DNA from 2 places in the Flavobacterium glucosi genome. Region 2 is predicted to be linked to the other one. Evidence: riboswitches for the same ligand, from Rfam matches in the RefSeq annotation. Region 2 holds a riboswitch; the other holds the start of a gene.
What was found. Region 2 has a riboswitch for S-adenosylmethionine ahead of ACNQGD_RS13690 (homocysteine S-methyltransferase family protein). Riboswitches for the same ligand answer to the same signal wherever they lie in the genome.

Region 1 (6,631 bases), on a different contig from region 2:
TTATAGATCCAGAACGTTGTTTCAGGAAAGTACGTTGAATGGCTTTAGTCATATTAAAAACCGATTTTAAGTTAACATCAATTACTTGATCGAAATCTCCTTCGGACATACGCATCAAAAGGTTGTCTTTAGTAATTCCGGCATTGTTTATTAGAATATCAACCGTTCCAAATTCAGCTAAAACCGCATCAACAAAAGTTTGTGCTTCATTAAAATCGGCTGCATTCGACTGATATCCTTTGGCTTTGATTCCAAGAGCATTTAATTCGTTTTCCAATGCCAAAGCAGATTCTACTGATGAGCTATATGTAAATGCGACATTTGCACCATGTTTTGCAAAAACTTCAGCAATTCCTTTTCCAATTCCGCGACTCGCACCAGTAATTATGGCAACTTTTCCTTCTAATAATTTCATATTCTATCGTTCGTTTGTATTTTTTTTATAAGACAAATATAACAATTCAATTCAAAAATTTTATGTCTAAAGCTTAAACTTTCAAAAATCTATGCATCCATTTATCCCAAAAATTACTGTAAATAGCAATTAAAGTAACTAAAAACAAAAATAAGAGATACCAAGCGTTACTGAGTAAATCTAAGAAATTCAGTTTTCCATTGGCAAAACTTAAAATCAACAAAACTTGAGCGCCATAAGGCAAAATTCCTTGTACAATACAAGCAAAAACATCAAGTAATGTAGCGGTTTTTTTGGAGCTTAAATTATATTCATCATTAATTTCTTTGGCAATGGCACCTGTAATAACAATGGAAACCGTATTATTGGCGATAGCCATATTAGTAAAACTCACTAAAGTTCCAATACCCATTTGAGCCGATTTCTTGTTTTTTATTCTGGATTTAATTTTGTAAATAACAAAATCAATGCCGCCTGCTTTTTCGACCAATGCAGCTAAACCACCCGTAAGCATGGATAACAAGAATATATCGGTCATGCTCGTAAACCCTTCGTATATTTTTTGTGCAAATACTAAAATGGTAAAATCAGCCCCAATAATTCCGATAATTCCTGCTACTACAATTCCGAATATTAAAGTTGTGAAAACATTAATTCCAACTATAGCTAGAATAATCACTAACAAATAAGGCAAAATAGTAATTAGTTCATAGCTGGATTTTGGGAGAGCAACTGCCATAACTTCAGAATTTAATCCTAAATAGAAAAGTAAAAAAATGGTAATTACCGAAGCAGGAAATGCGATGAACAAGTTTATTTTAAATTTATCTTTCATTTCGCATCCTAAAGATTGAGTGGCAGCAATGGTTGTATCGGAAATCATCGATAGATTATCCCCTAACATGGCGCCCCCCAATAAAGAACCTGCAATTAATGCGAGTGGAGAACCACTTTTTTCAGCAAGACTCACGGCTATTGGCCCTAAAGCCACTATAGCACCCACCGAAGTTCCTGTAGCAGTTGAAAGAAAAGAAGCAATCAGGAAAATTCCCAATGGAAAATAAGCCACATCAATATTGTTAATGCCTAAATTCACCACCGAATCGACCCCTCCCATGGCTTTAGTGACAGTGGCAAAAGCACCTGCAAGCAAATAAATCAAACACATTGTGATAATTTTACTCTCGCCACAACCGGAAATCAAAGTATTTACTTTATCCTCTGTAGCTTGTTTGAAAAATAAAAAAGCAGCAATAATCCCTAATAAAACGGCTACTGGAGAAGGAAATGCATAAAAATCATTAAGCCAAATTCCAGCTCCTAAAAAAGTTAAAATAAAAATGAATAACGGAAGTAATGCCAATGCATTTCCTTTTTGTTGAATGTTCTTTGTCATAAATAATGGTATAAAATAAAGCCATTACCACGACAAAAAATATAAACCAAAATATAAAAATGATTAAAACAACATTTTTTCCAAAGGATTTGGCTTATCGTTTTAGCACCTTGCTTGTTGTTGCAGGTTGCTATCCTGTTAAAGGATTCGTGATAACGGGTGCAAAAGTACTTAATTATTTATGAAATATTTTGAATTCCATTCAAAATATTAATAATCCAAAAAAAAGCGCCACATAAAAATGTGGCACAATTATAATTAAGATATTGAAAAACAGACTTTAAATAATTAAAAAGCTACATTCCATTTTGGTAATCTTCCATTTTCGTCAAGGAAATTTTGTAAAACTTGTCCTTCTACAAATGTTGGGATTACTTTAGTCTTATCATTAAATGTTTCGTACCAAACCACTTCAAGCGTGCTGATATCTTCGATTTTCATTTGTGCTGGCCAAGAATATTTTCTTCCAGTTTTTGCAAATTGGTGTCCTTCTACAATTTTATCTTTCAACCCACCATTTTTAATTTTCAAAGTTCCGTTATTTTGAACAGTTCCAGTAGAACCAACCATAATTAACTCTTTTTCATCTCCTACGGAATACACTAAAAACACTCCAGATCCTTCTGACGCATTACAAACTTCTGCTAAACTATCATCAGCAGTAAATGAAAACTGATTGGTAACTTTGAATTTTTTTAACTCTTTGTACATATTATTTTATTTTTATTTAAACTGGCTTTTACAAAAAAACACCCCACAAAATCGTGAGGTCCATTAGAAACCATTCGTTTATGTTTGTTTTTATTAGGATTACATCTGAAAAAACAGATCAATTTAATAAAGTGCAAAGATATTTCTTTAATTCAATTTATAATAAAAAAGCCCCACAAATTGTGAGGCTTTTAAAAATATTTAATTAGAGTTTAGATTAACCTAAAACTTCTTTTACTTTTTTACCAATTTCAGCTGGAGAATCCACTACGTGAATACCACATTCTCTCATGATTTGTTTTTTAGCTTCAGCTGTATCGTCAGATCCACCAACGATTGCACCTGCATGTCCCATTGTACGACCTGCTGGAGCGGTAACTCCTGCAATGAATCCTACAACTGGTTTACGGTTACCATCCGCTTTGATCCAATGAGCCGCATCAGCTTCTAATTGCCCACCTATTTCACCTATCATTACGATACATTCTGTTTCTGGATCGTTCATCAACAATTCAACTGCTTCTTTTGTTGTAGTTCCAATAATTGGGTCTCCACCAATACCAATTGCAGTGGTGATTCCTAATCCTTGTTTTACCACTTGGTCAGCTGCTTCATAGGTTAATGTCCCTGATTTAGAAACAATACCAACAGTTCCTTTTTTGAAAACAAAACCTGGCATAATACCAACTTTAGCTTCACCTGGAGTGATTATTCCTGGGCAGTTAGGTCCTATTAGACGAGCGTTTCTTTCTTTAACGTAACTATTTGCTTTAATCATGTCAGCAACAGGAATTCCTTCAGTAATTGCAATAATTACTTTTATACCTGCATCTGCAGCTTCCATTATTGCATCTGCAGCAAAAGCCGGTGGAACAAAAATGATAGTTGTATCAGCCCCTGCTTGTTCTACAGCATCTTTCACAGTATTAAATACGGGTCTCTCTAAGTGAGTTGTCCCCCCTTTTCCTGGAGTTACACCACCAACAACGTTAGTACCGTACTCAATCATTTGAGAAGCATGGAAAGTTCCTTCACTTCCTGTAAAACCTTGAACAATTATTTTGGAATCTTTATTAACTAAAACACTCATGATATATTTTTTATGTAGTTTTTAAAATTGTTATGCAAAAGTATAAAATAGTAATCAGTAATCAGTATTCAGTATTCAGTTTTTTGACACTAAATTATGATAATTGACTCATTTGATACCCCCGAAATAGTTTATTGTCTTTTATTTGCCAAATCACCATAAAATGCGCTAATAACATTTCTTCTCTAGGATTCTCAATCGTTTTTACAAAATGAGAGTACCGCACCGAAATAGTATCATTTTCACTTACAATATGAGTTATTCTAACCTTTGAACGAACGTAGGCTTTACTCAAATCACTGGAGAGGCTTAGCAAAGAATCATAATCCAATTGGATAAATCCCTTACTGCTATTCCATTCAACGATAACTTCAGGATGCAAAAAATCTTTTATGACTTCACTATCAATGAGCGCATCTGATTTGTAAAATTTCTGAACGATTTCTTTGGCAGACATATTACTTTAGTTTATTAAGAATTTCTGGTATCTTTTTGATATTAGCCAGTTGTTTCAATTTTTCTCTGGATTCTTCAATTGGAGTACCAAAATAAGATTTTCCTCCTTCAACGGATTTTGTAACTCCGGTTTGACCAAGAATAACTGCCTTTGCTCCTATTGTTATCCCGCTAGTGGTTCCTACTTGTCCCCAAATAGTAACTTCGTCTTCAATAATAACACAACCTGCAATTCCGGTTTGTGAAGCAATTAAACATTTTTTTCCAATAACGGTGTCGTGACCTACATGCACTTGATTGTCAATTTTCGTACCTTCTCCAATAGTGGTATCACCAGTAACTCCTTTATCAATCGTACAAAGTGCTCCAATTCCAACATTATCTTTAATGACCACTCTTCCTCCGGAAAGTAATTGATCATATCCTTCAGGACGTTTTTTATAATAAAATGCATCAGCACCCAGAATAGTTCCTGCATGAATAATTACATTATTTCCAATTATAGTATGATCATAAATCGAAACATTAGAATGAATCAAACAATTATTTCCAATAACAACATGATTTCCAACAAACGTATTGGGCTGTATTACAGTCCCTTCACCTATAAAAGCTGAAGTAGCTATTGAAACATTCGAATATTGAAATGGCTTGAAATAGTTCGTTAATTTATTAAAATCTCTAAAAGGGTCTTCAGAAATCAACAATGCTTTTCCATCTGGACACGCTACATTTTTATTAATCAAAACAACAGTCGCAGCAGAATTTAATGCCTTGTCATAATATTTAGGATGATCTACAAAAACAATATCGCCAGATTCAACAACATGAATTTCATTCATTCCAGTCACTGGAAAATTCTTATCACCAACATATTCACAGTCGATGATACTCGCAATTTCTTCTAAAGAGTAAACTTTTTGGAATTTCATTTATTTAGTATTCAGTGTTCAGTAATCAGTGTCCAGTATATCTGATTACTGGACACTAATTACTGTAAACTATTCTTTAACCCGTTCCATGTAAGAACCTGATGCAGTATCAATTTTAATTTTATCTCCTTCATTAATAAACAAAGGGACGTTTACAGTTGCACCCGTTTCAACAGTGGCTGATTTTGTAGCATTTGTAGCAGTATTTCCTTTAATTCCTGGTTCTGCATAAGTCACTTCAAGTATTACAGATGCTGGCATATCTACAGAAAGAGGTAAATCAGTTTCTGTATTAATACTTACCATTACATTTTCTCCTTCTTTTAATAAATCTGGCGAATCTAAAATGTTTTTATTTAAAGTAATTTGTTCGAAAGTCTCTGTATTCATAAAATGAAAATCATCACCTTCAGGATATAAAAATTGAAATTTATGGTTTTCTACTCTAACTTCTTCGATTTTATGACCAGCCGAAAAAGTGTTATCCAATACTTTTCCATTCGTTAAACTTCTCAATTTAGTTCTAACAAAAGCAGGACCTTTTCCTGGTTTTACGTGAAGAAATTCAATGATTTTGTAAATATCGTTGTTGTATTTAATACACAATCCGTTTTTAATATCTGATGTAGATGCCATTATATTTTTTATTTTTATTAATATTTTATTTTGTGATAACTGAAATAGTTTTAGTAGTTTCCAGAATATCCTTTCATTACTCCTCTTGATGAATTTCGAATAAAATCAATAATTTCATCTCTTTCTGGCGTCGCTTCCATTTCTGCTTCAATAATACCTAAAGCTTGAGTTGTATTGTAATTTTTTTGGTACAAAATTCTATAAATATCCTGAATTTCTCTTATTTTTTCAGTTGTAAAACCACGTCTTCTCAATCCAACAGAATTTATCCCTACATACGACAAAGGTTCTTTTGCAGCTTTCGTATAAGGAGGAACATCTTTTCTTACCAAAGATCCACCAGATATCATGGCATGATCTCCAATTTGAATAAATTGATGAATTGCTGCCAAACCGCCAATAACGGCATATTTCCCAACGGTAACATGACCAGCTAAAGCTACTCCGTTTACAATAATAGCATTATCACCAATGTGACAATCGTGAGCAATATGCGCAGTTGCCATTACCAAACAATTATTTCCTAAAGTAGTTTGACCAGATGCAATTGTACCTCTATTGATCGTTACACATTCTCTAATCGTACAATTGTCTCCAATTATTGCTAAAGAATCTTCTCCACCAAATTTTAAATCCTGTGGAACTGCCGAAATAACTGCGCCTGGGAATATATTACAATTTTTTCCAATTCTTGCGCCTTCCATTATGGTAACATTCGAACCAATCCAAGTTCCGTCTCCAATAACTACATTATTGTGTATGGTTGTAAATGGTTCAATAACAACATTTTTGGCGATTTTGGCGCCTGGATGAACATAGGCTAGTGGTTGATTCATCAGCTATTTTTTATTTTATATTTATCAGACTAATTAAAGAATGAACGGCATTTTCTCAAATACAGTATTCTAATTTTATCTAAATCTATTGTTTCTTAGCAATTTGTGCCATTAATTCAGCTTCAGCAACTAGTTTTCCATTTGCGTAAGCATTTGCTT
Region 2 (6,631 bases):
GAAAAAGTACAGAAAATGAATGAAATAACCGAGTCGTTAAAAAATAAAGAATAAAAGCATTGCAAAAGAACGAATGATATTTATCATTTAAAGCAGTAAAAAGCAATCGTTACTTTGTATTAAATAATTACATAAAGAAAAAAAAATGATTAAGACAGACATACTTATAATAGGAGCCGGACCAACAGGTTTATTTGCCGTTTTTGAAGCAGGATTATTGAAATTAAAATGTCATATTTTAGATGCCTTGCCTCAAGCAGGTGGCCAACTATCTGAATTGTATCCAAAAAAACCAATTTATGATATTCCAGGTTTTCCGGAAGTATTAGCGGGTGATTTAGTGGATAATTTAATGGAACAAATCAAGCAATTTGAACCTGGTTTTACGCTGGGTGAACGTGCGGAAACCATTGAAAAACAAGAAGACGGAAGTTTTATTGTGACTTCGAATAAAGGAAAAAAATTCCATGCTTCGGTTGTTGCTATTGCTGGTGGGCTAGGAAGTTTTGAACCAAGAAAACCATTAATTGAAGACATCGAATTTTACGAAGATAAAGGAGTAAAATATTTCATTAAAAATCCGGAAAAATTCAGAGACAAAAGAGTCGTAATTGCTGGAGGTGGTGATTCCGCTTTAGACTGGAGTATTTTCTTGTCTAATATTGCTTCCGAAGTCACTCTGATTCACAGAAGAAATGAATTTAGAGGTGCTTTAGATTCTGTAGAAAAAGTGCAGGAATTAAAAAATTCAGGAAAAATAAAAATGATCACGCCGGCAGAAGTAGTTGGTTTGAATGGAGCCGAACATTTAGAATCAATTGATATTGAAGAAAATGGAGCCCACAGAACCATTCCAACGGATTATTTCATTCCTCTTTTTGGATTAACGCCAAAATTAGGCCCTATCGGAGACTGGGGATTAGACATTGAAAAAAATGCTATTAAAGTAAACAATGCCTTAGATTATCAAACGAACATTCCAGGAATTTTTGCCATTGGTGACGTAAATACCTATCCGGGGAAATTAAAATTGATTCTTTGTGGTTTTCACGAAGCAACATTAATGTGTCAGGCAGCCTACCAAATCATTAATCCAGGTAAGAAATATGTATTAAAATATACTACAGTTTCTGGCGTGGACGGATTTGACGGAACCCGTAAAGAGGCTCCAAAAGCTGTGGTGAAAGCCATTGTTTAACAACTTACTAGTAACTAGTTAAAAAATATAGCGCTAATACTTGCAAGTATTAGCGCTTTGTCTTTACTTTGCACTGTTCTTATATTTATTGACAGTTATCACGAAAGGCGGAGGGAAAGACCCAATGAAACCTTAGCAACCCTTTATCTTTAAAGAAGGTGCTACATTCTACTTTATGCAGAACCAGTTTCAGTATGTAAGATAGATAACACACAAATACTCACTTAGTATTTCTCAAACCTTTTCTTGACAACATATCGATATTTAGCCTACTGAATTAATTTCAGTATCAGGAGCGAAGAATTGGCTTTTTTTGCCAATACCGTTCCCGCTTTCCGTTGCAATCTTTTACTTTTTTAAAGAAAAAAAGTAAAAGGATTTACACTGCAGTCGGGGCTAAAGAGCTACTATAGTTAACTTTTGTAATTATTTAATCCATTAAAAGCTTTGCGCCTTTGCGTCTTTGCGAGCAAAAAAATAGATATGTCAAGCATTCAAGAAGCCATTAAAAAAAACATACTCATACTCGATGGAGCTATGGGAACCATGTTGCAACGTTACAATTTTTCCGAAGAAGATTTTCGTGGAGAGCGTTTCAAAGATTTTCCACATTCCCTAAAAGGAAACAACGATTTATTGTCACTTACACAACCACAAGCCATCAAAGCAGTTCACGCGGCTTATTTTGAAGCGGGAGCTGATATCGTTGAAACCAATACGTTCTCAGGAACCACGATTGGTATGGCCGATTATTATCTGGAAGAATATGTTTATGAACTCAACTACGAATCGGCACGAATTGCCCGTGAAGTAGCCGATGAGTTTACAGCCAAAAATCCAGATAAACCTCGTTTTGTTGCTGGTTCAATAGGACCAACAAACAGAACGGCGAGCATGTCACCAGATGTAAATGATCCCGGTTATAGAGCGGTAACTTTTGATGATTTGCGTATTGCGTACAAACAACAAGTAGAAGCGTTGATTGACGGAGGAAGTGATTTATTATTGGTGGAAACCATTTTCGATACTTTAAATGCCAAAGCGGCACTTTTCGCTATTGAAGAAGTCAAAGATGAACGCAATATCGATATTCCCATAATGGTTTCCGGTACCATTACCGATGCATCAGGAAGAACACTTTCGGGACAAACCGTGGAAGCTTTTTTAGTTTCTGTTTCGCACATTCCGTTGTTGAGCGTAGGTTTTAATTGTGCCTTGGGTGCTGATTTATTAAAACCATATTTGCAAACCTTATCACAAAACACTTCTTTTAACGTGTCGGCACATCCTAATGCAGGATTGCCAAACGCATTTGGTGAGTACGATGAAACCCCGGAGCAGATGCAAGCCTTCATCAAAGAATATTTAGACGATAATTTAGTAAATATCATAGGTGGTTGTTGCGGCACAACCCCGGAACATATCAGGTTGATCGCTGATATTGCTAAGGATTATAAACCTAGGGTTTCAACGGCGACAATGTAACTTAGAGACGCGATTTATCGCGTTTAACACGAATAGGGATTTGTTAAGAGCAAAGCAATAATAAATTGTAGAGATTGCAATTATGAATTGTATATATTTATGAGTTAGTGGGAAGCAAACACCAAACGATAAGCATATTTAATGGAAAACGAAAATAAAACAACAAAATTAATTCAGACTGGCGCCGAGATAGTAGGTGCAGTAATTGGCGGTGCAATAGGTTTAATTGGTGGGCCAGTTTTTGCAATTGGTGGTAATATTGCTGGAGTGGCAGTATCCAAAGGTATTGGTGAATTTGCTGAAAGAATTTTATCAAATAGAGAGCAAGTAAGAGTTGGAGCTTCTGCTGGTTTAACAATAGTTGGAGTACAAGAAAATTTAGATAATGGATTAGTATTACGACAAGATGGTTTTTTTGACAGTGACGAAATTAATCGAAGCAAAGCAGAAGAACTTTTTGAAGGTGTTTTAATGAAATGTAAGAATGAATTTGAAGAAAAGAAAATTAAATTCATTTCTAATATTTATAAAAATGTCGCATTTGACAGCTCTGTAAATCCAGACAATGCAAATCAAATTTTGAATGTAGTTCAACAATTAAGCTATAGGCAGTTAACAATTTTAGCAATGGTTGGGCAAAATATAAGTAACAAATATTCTTTAAGAATAAATGATCTTCGTGAAGATTATGATAACGTAACTACAGATATTGAATTTCTGCTACAAGACTTTATTTTGTTAGATAGACAAGGCTTAATATGTAGGAATGATGAAATTACATTGCTTGATATATCAGACGTTGTTCCAGGAATAATGAAATTAACTCAAATTGGAACTGATTATTTTAAACTTTTAGACCTTAATTTTATGGACGAAAGAGAATTTAATTTTATAGACCAAATAAAATAATAACCCCCGCTAGTGCGAGCTTTTAGCTCGTGCCCACAAACAAAGGCGGGTTAAAGATTTTGAACAATATAACTTAGAATGGGCACGAGCGGGACGCTTGCGCTCGCGAAGTACGAGTTCCGTAGGAACGACCCATTTTGTAGCAACGGAATTTATTCCGTTGGTGTGGGTAAAAAGAATAGTAATAGCATGCAGGGTTTTGCGTGAGGGATAGCAGAGAAAAGCCCACAGACAAATGAAGTCCCGATAGCTATCGGGACTTCATTTGTCGAGGACTTGTAACGAATAGCCCGACCCTTGGGTCACGCCCAAAATAATAATAAACAAAACGAACTACACGTTTTAAAAAGGTAGCAATAAACAAAAAAGTTAAACCTATACTGTTTTTAAAAACGGTGTAGGATCAAATAAAACAAAAATGGCACACGCAGAAAAGAGAAGAAACCTTGTATTATCGGGATTAGAGCCTTTAATTATTACGCCGGAAAGCGTTTTTGTAAACATTGGTGAACGAACGAATGTTACCGGTTCTAGAAAATTCCTTCGGTTAATCAAAGAAGAAAAATACGAAGAAGCACTCAGTATCGCTAAAGAGCAAGTGGAAGGTGGCGCGCAAATCATCGATATAAATATGGATGAAGGAATGCTGGATGGTGAATATGCCATGACAAAATTCCTGAATTTAATCGCTGCCGAACCTGATATTTCTAGGGTTCCAATCATGATTGATAGCTCGAAATGGGATATCATCGAGGCGGGACTTAAAGTGGTGCAAGGAAAAAGTGTCGTAAACTCGATTTCTTTAAAGGAAGGCGAAGAGCAATTCATTCATCACGCCAAATTGATTAAGCGCTATGGTGCTGCGGCAATTATTATGGCATTTGATGAAACGGGACAAGCTGATAATTACGAACGCCGGGTAGAAATTTGCCAACGTTCGTATGATATTTTGGTAAACAAAGTTGGTTTTCCTCCGCAGGATATTATTTTCGATTTGAATATATTTCCAGTAGCAACAGGAATGGAAGAACACCGCGATAACGCATTGGATTTCTTTAGAGGTACGAAATGGGTTAGAGAAAATCTTCCGCATGCACACATTAGTGGCGGGGTAAGTAATGTTTCGTTTTCGTTTAGAGGAAATGACACGGTTCGGGAAGCGATGCACTCGGTTTTCTTATACCACGCTATTCAAAACGGAATGACGATGGGAATCGTGAATCCTGAAATGCTTTCTATTTACGATGAGATTCCAAAGGAACTTTTGGAACGTGTTGAAGATGTAATTCTAAACAGACGTGATGATGCCACCGAAAGGTTGTTGGACTTTGCCGAAAATGTAAAAGGCGATGTAAAGAATACTGAAAAAGCGGTACAGGAATGGCGTTCGGGAACCATTCAGGAACGATTGACACATTCGTTAGTAAAAGGAGTCGATGAATTTATAGAAATTGATGTTGAAGAAGCCCGATTGGCAGCTGTGAAACCGATCGAAGTTATCGAAATCAACTTGATGACGGGAATGAATGTCGTGGGGGATTTATTTGGGTCGGGTAAAATGTTTTTGCCGCAAGTGGTAAAGTCAGCACGAGTAATGAAAAAAGCAGTAGCTTATTTGCTGCCTTTCATTGAAGCCGAAAAAGATGGAGTTTCGAGTTTTGCAGGTCGTATCTTAATGGCGACTGTAAAAGGAGATGTACATGATATTGGAAAAAATATTGTTTCGGTTGTTTTAGCCTGTAACAATTATGAAATCATAGATTTAGGGGTGATGGTTGCGCCGGAGAAAATCATTGCAGCAGCAATTGAGCACAATGTTGACATTATTGGATTAAGCGGATTAATTACGCCATCATTGGACGAAATGGTATATCTCGCCAAGGAATTAGACAAGCGAAACATAAAAATCCCTGTAATGATTGGTGGAGCAACCACTTCACGAGCGCATACTGCCGTGAAAATTGCACCGCAATATAGAGAAACGGTTATTCACGTAAATGATGCTTCGAGAGCCGTAACGGTTGCCGGAAATTTATTGAACAAGGATAGAAAGATATATGCGAGTGATATCAGGGCAGATTATGATGCTTTTAGAGAGACGTTTTTGAATCGTTCGCGAGACAAAAACTTCTTGACTATTGAGCAAGCTCGTGTCAACAAACTAAAATTGGATTGGGAGAATTACAATCCAATAAAACCCAATTTTATTGGCGTAAAAACTATCGAAGTCGATTTGGATGTTTTGGTTCCTTATATTGACTGGACGCCGTTTTTTAGAACATGGGAATTGTTCGGAAAATACCCAGCAATTTTAACAGATACTGTTGTTGGTGAGCAAGCTACTTCCGTTTTTGCTGATGCCAATGAAATGTTGGAAGTTATTTTAAAAGAAAAGAAACTGACTGCGAAAGGAATTTACGGAATTTTTCCGGCGAATCAAATCAACGATGATGATATCGAGTTGCGTGATGAAAGCGGAAAAGTATTAGATAAATTCTTGACGTTACGTCAACAATCACAAAAAACAAAAGGGGCTCCAAACATTGCCTTATCTGATTTTATTGCTCCGAAAGACAGCGGTAAAACCGATTATATGGGTGCGTTTTGTGTGACTACCGGTTTTGGAGTTGACGAATGGGCGGCTGAATTCGAAAGAGATTTAGACGATTACAATTCGATAATGGTGAAAGCATTGGCAGACCGTTTTGCGGAAGCTTTTGCGGAATATTTGCATGAAAAAGTACGAAAAGAAATTTGGGGGTATTCATCAGATGAAGCTTTGAGCACAGAGGCTATGATTGCTGAAGATTACAAAGGAATTCGTCCGGCTCCAGGATATCCCGCTTGTCCAGACCATTTAGAAAAACCCACGATTTGGAAATTACTAAATGTTGCAGAAGAAATTGGAGTGACCTTGACCGAAAGTATGGCGATGTGGCCGGCTTCATCCGTTTCTGGGTATTATTTTGGAAATCCGGAAAGTAAGTATTTTGGACTTGGAAAAATAAAAGAAGACCAAGTTATTGATTACGCCAAACG

Region 1: linked by a shared signal. The riboswitch ahead of ACNQGD_RS06240 (Na+/H+ antiporter NhaC family protein) and the one ahead of ACNQGD_RS13690 (homocysteine S-methyltransferase family protein) in region 2 are both predicted to bind S-adenosylmethionine.

Annotation. Positions count from the first base shown of each region.
Region 1 is NZ_JBLVPK010000003.1:84,156-90,786, reverse strand. It holds gene fabG (3-oxoacyl-[acyl-carrier-protein] reductase) at 1-415, opposite strand, end outside; gene ACNQGD_RS06240 (Na+/H+ antiporter NhaC family protein) at 489-1,811, opposite strand; SAM-I-IV-variant riboswitch at 1,876-1,972, opposite strand; gene ACNQGD_RS06235 (hypothetical protein) at 2,100-2,522, opposite strand; gene sucD (succinate--CoA ligase subunit alpha) at 2,740-3,612, opposite strand; gene ACNQGD_RS06225 (nuclear transport factor 2 family protein) at 3,707-4,069, opposite strand; gene ACNQGD_RS06220 (UDP-3-O-(3-hydroxymyristoyl)glucosamine N-acyltransferase) at 4,071-5,000, opposite strand; gene efp (elongation factor P) at 5,070-5,636, opposite strand; gene lpxA (acyl-ACP--UDP-N-acetylglucosamine O-acyltransferase) at 5,687-6,472, opposite strand; gene ACNQGD_RS06205 (bifunctional UDP-3-O-[3-hydroxymyristoyl] N-acetylglucosamine deacetylase/3-hydroxyacyl-ACP dehydratase) at 6,558-6,631, opposite strand, start outside.
Region 2 is NZ_JBLVPK010000008.1:91,694-98,324, forward strand. It holds gene ACNQGD_RS13680 (precorrin-2 dehydrogenase/sirohydrochlorin ferrochelatase family protein) at 1-54, shown strand, start outside; gene ACNQGD_RS13685 (NAD(P)/FAD-dependent oxidoreductase) at 146-1,198, shown strand; SAM riboswitch class I at 1,291-1,410, shown strand; gene ACNQGD_RS13690 (homocysteine S-methyltransferase family protein) at 1,682-2,683, shown strand; gene ACNQGD_RS13695 (hypothetical protein) at 2,825-3,592, shown strand; gene metH (methionine synthase) at 4,011-6,631, shown strand, end outside.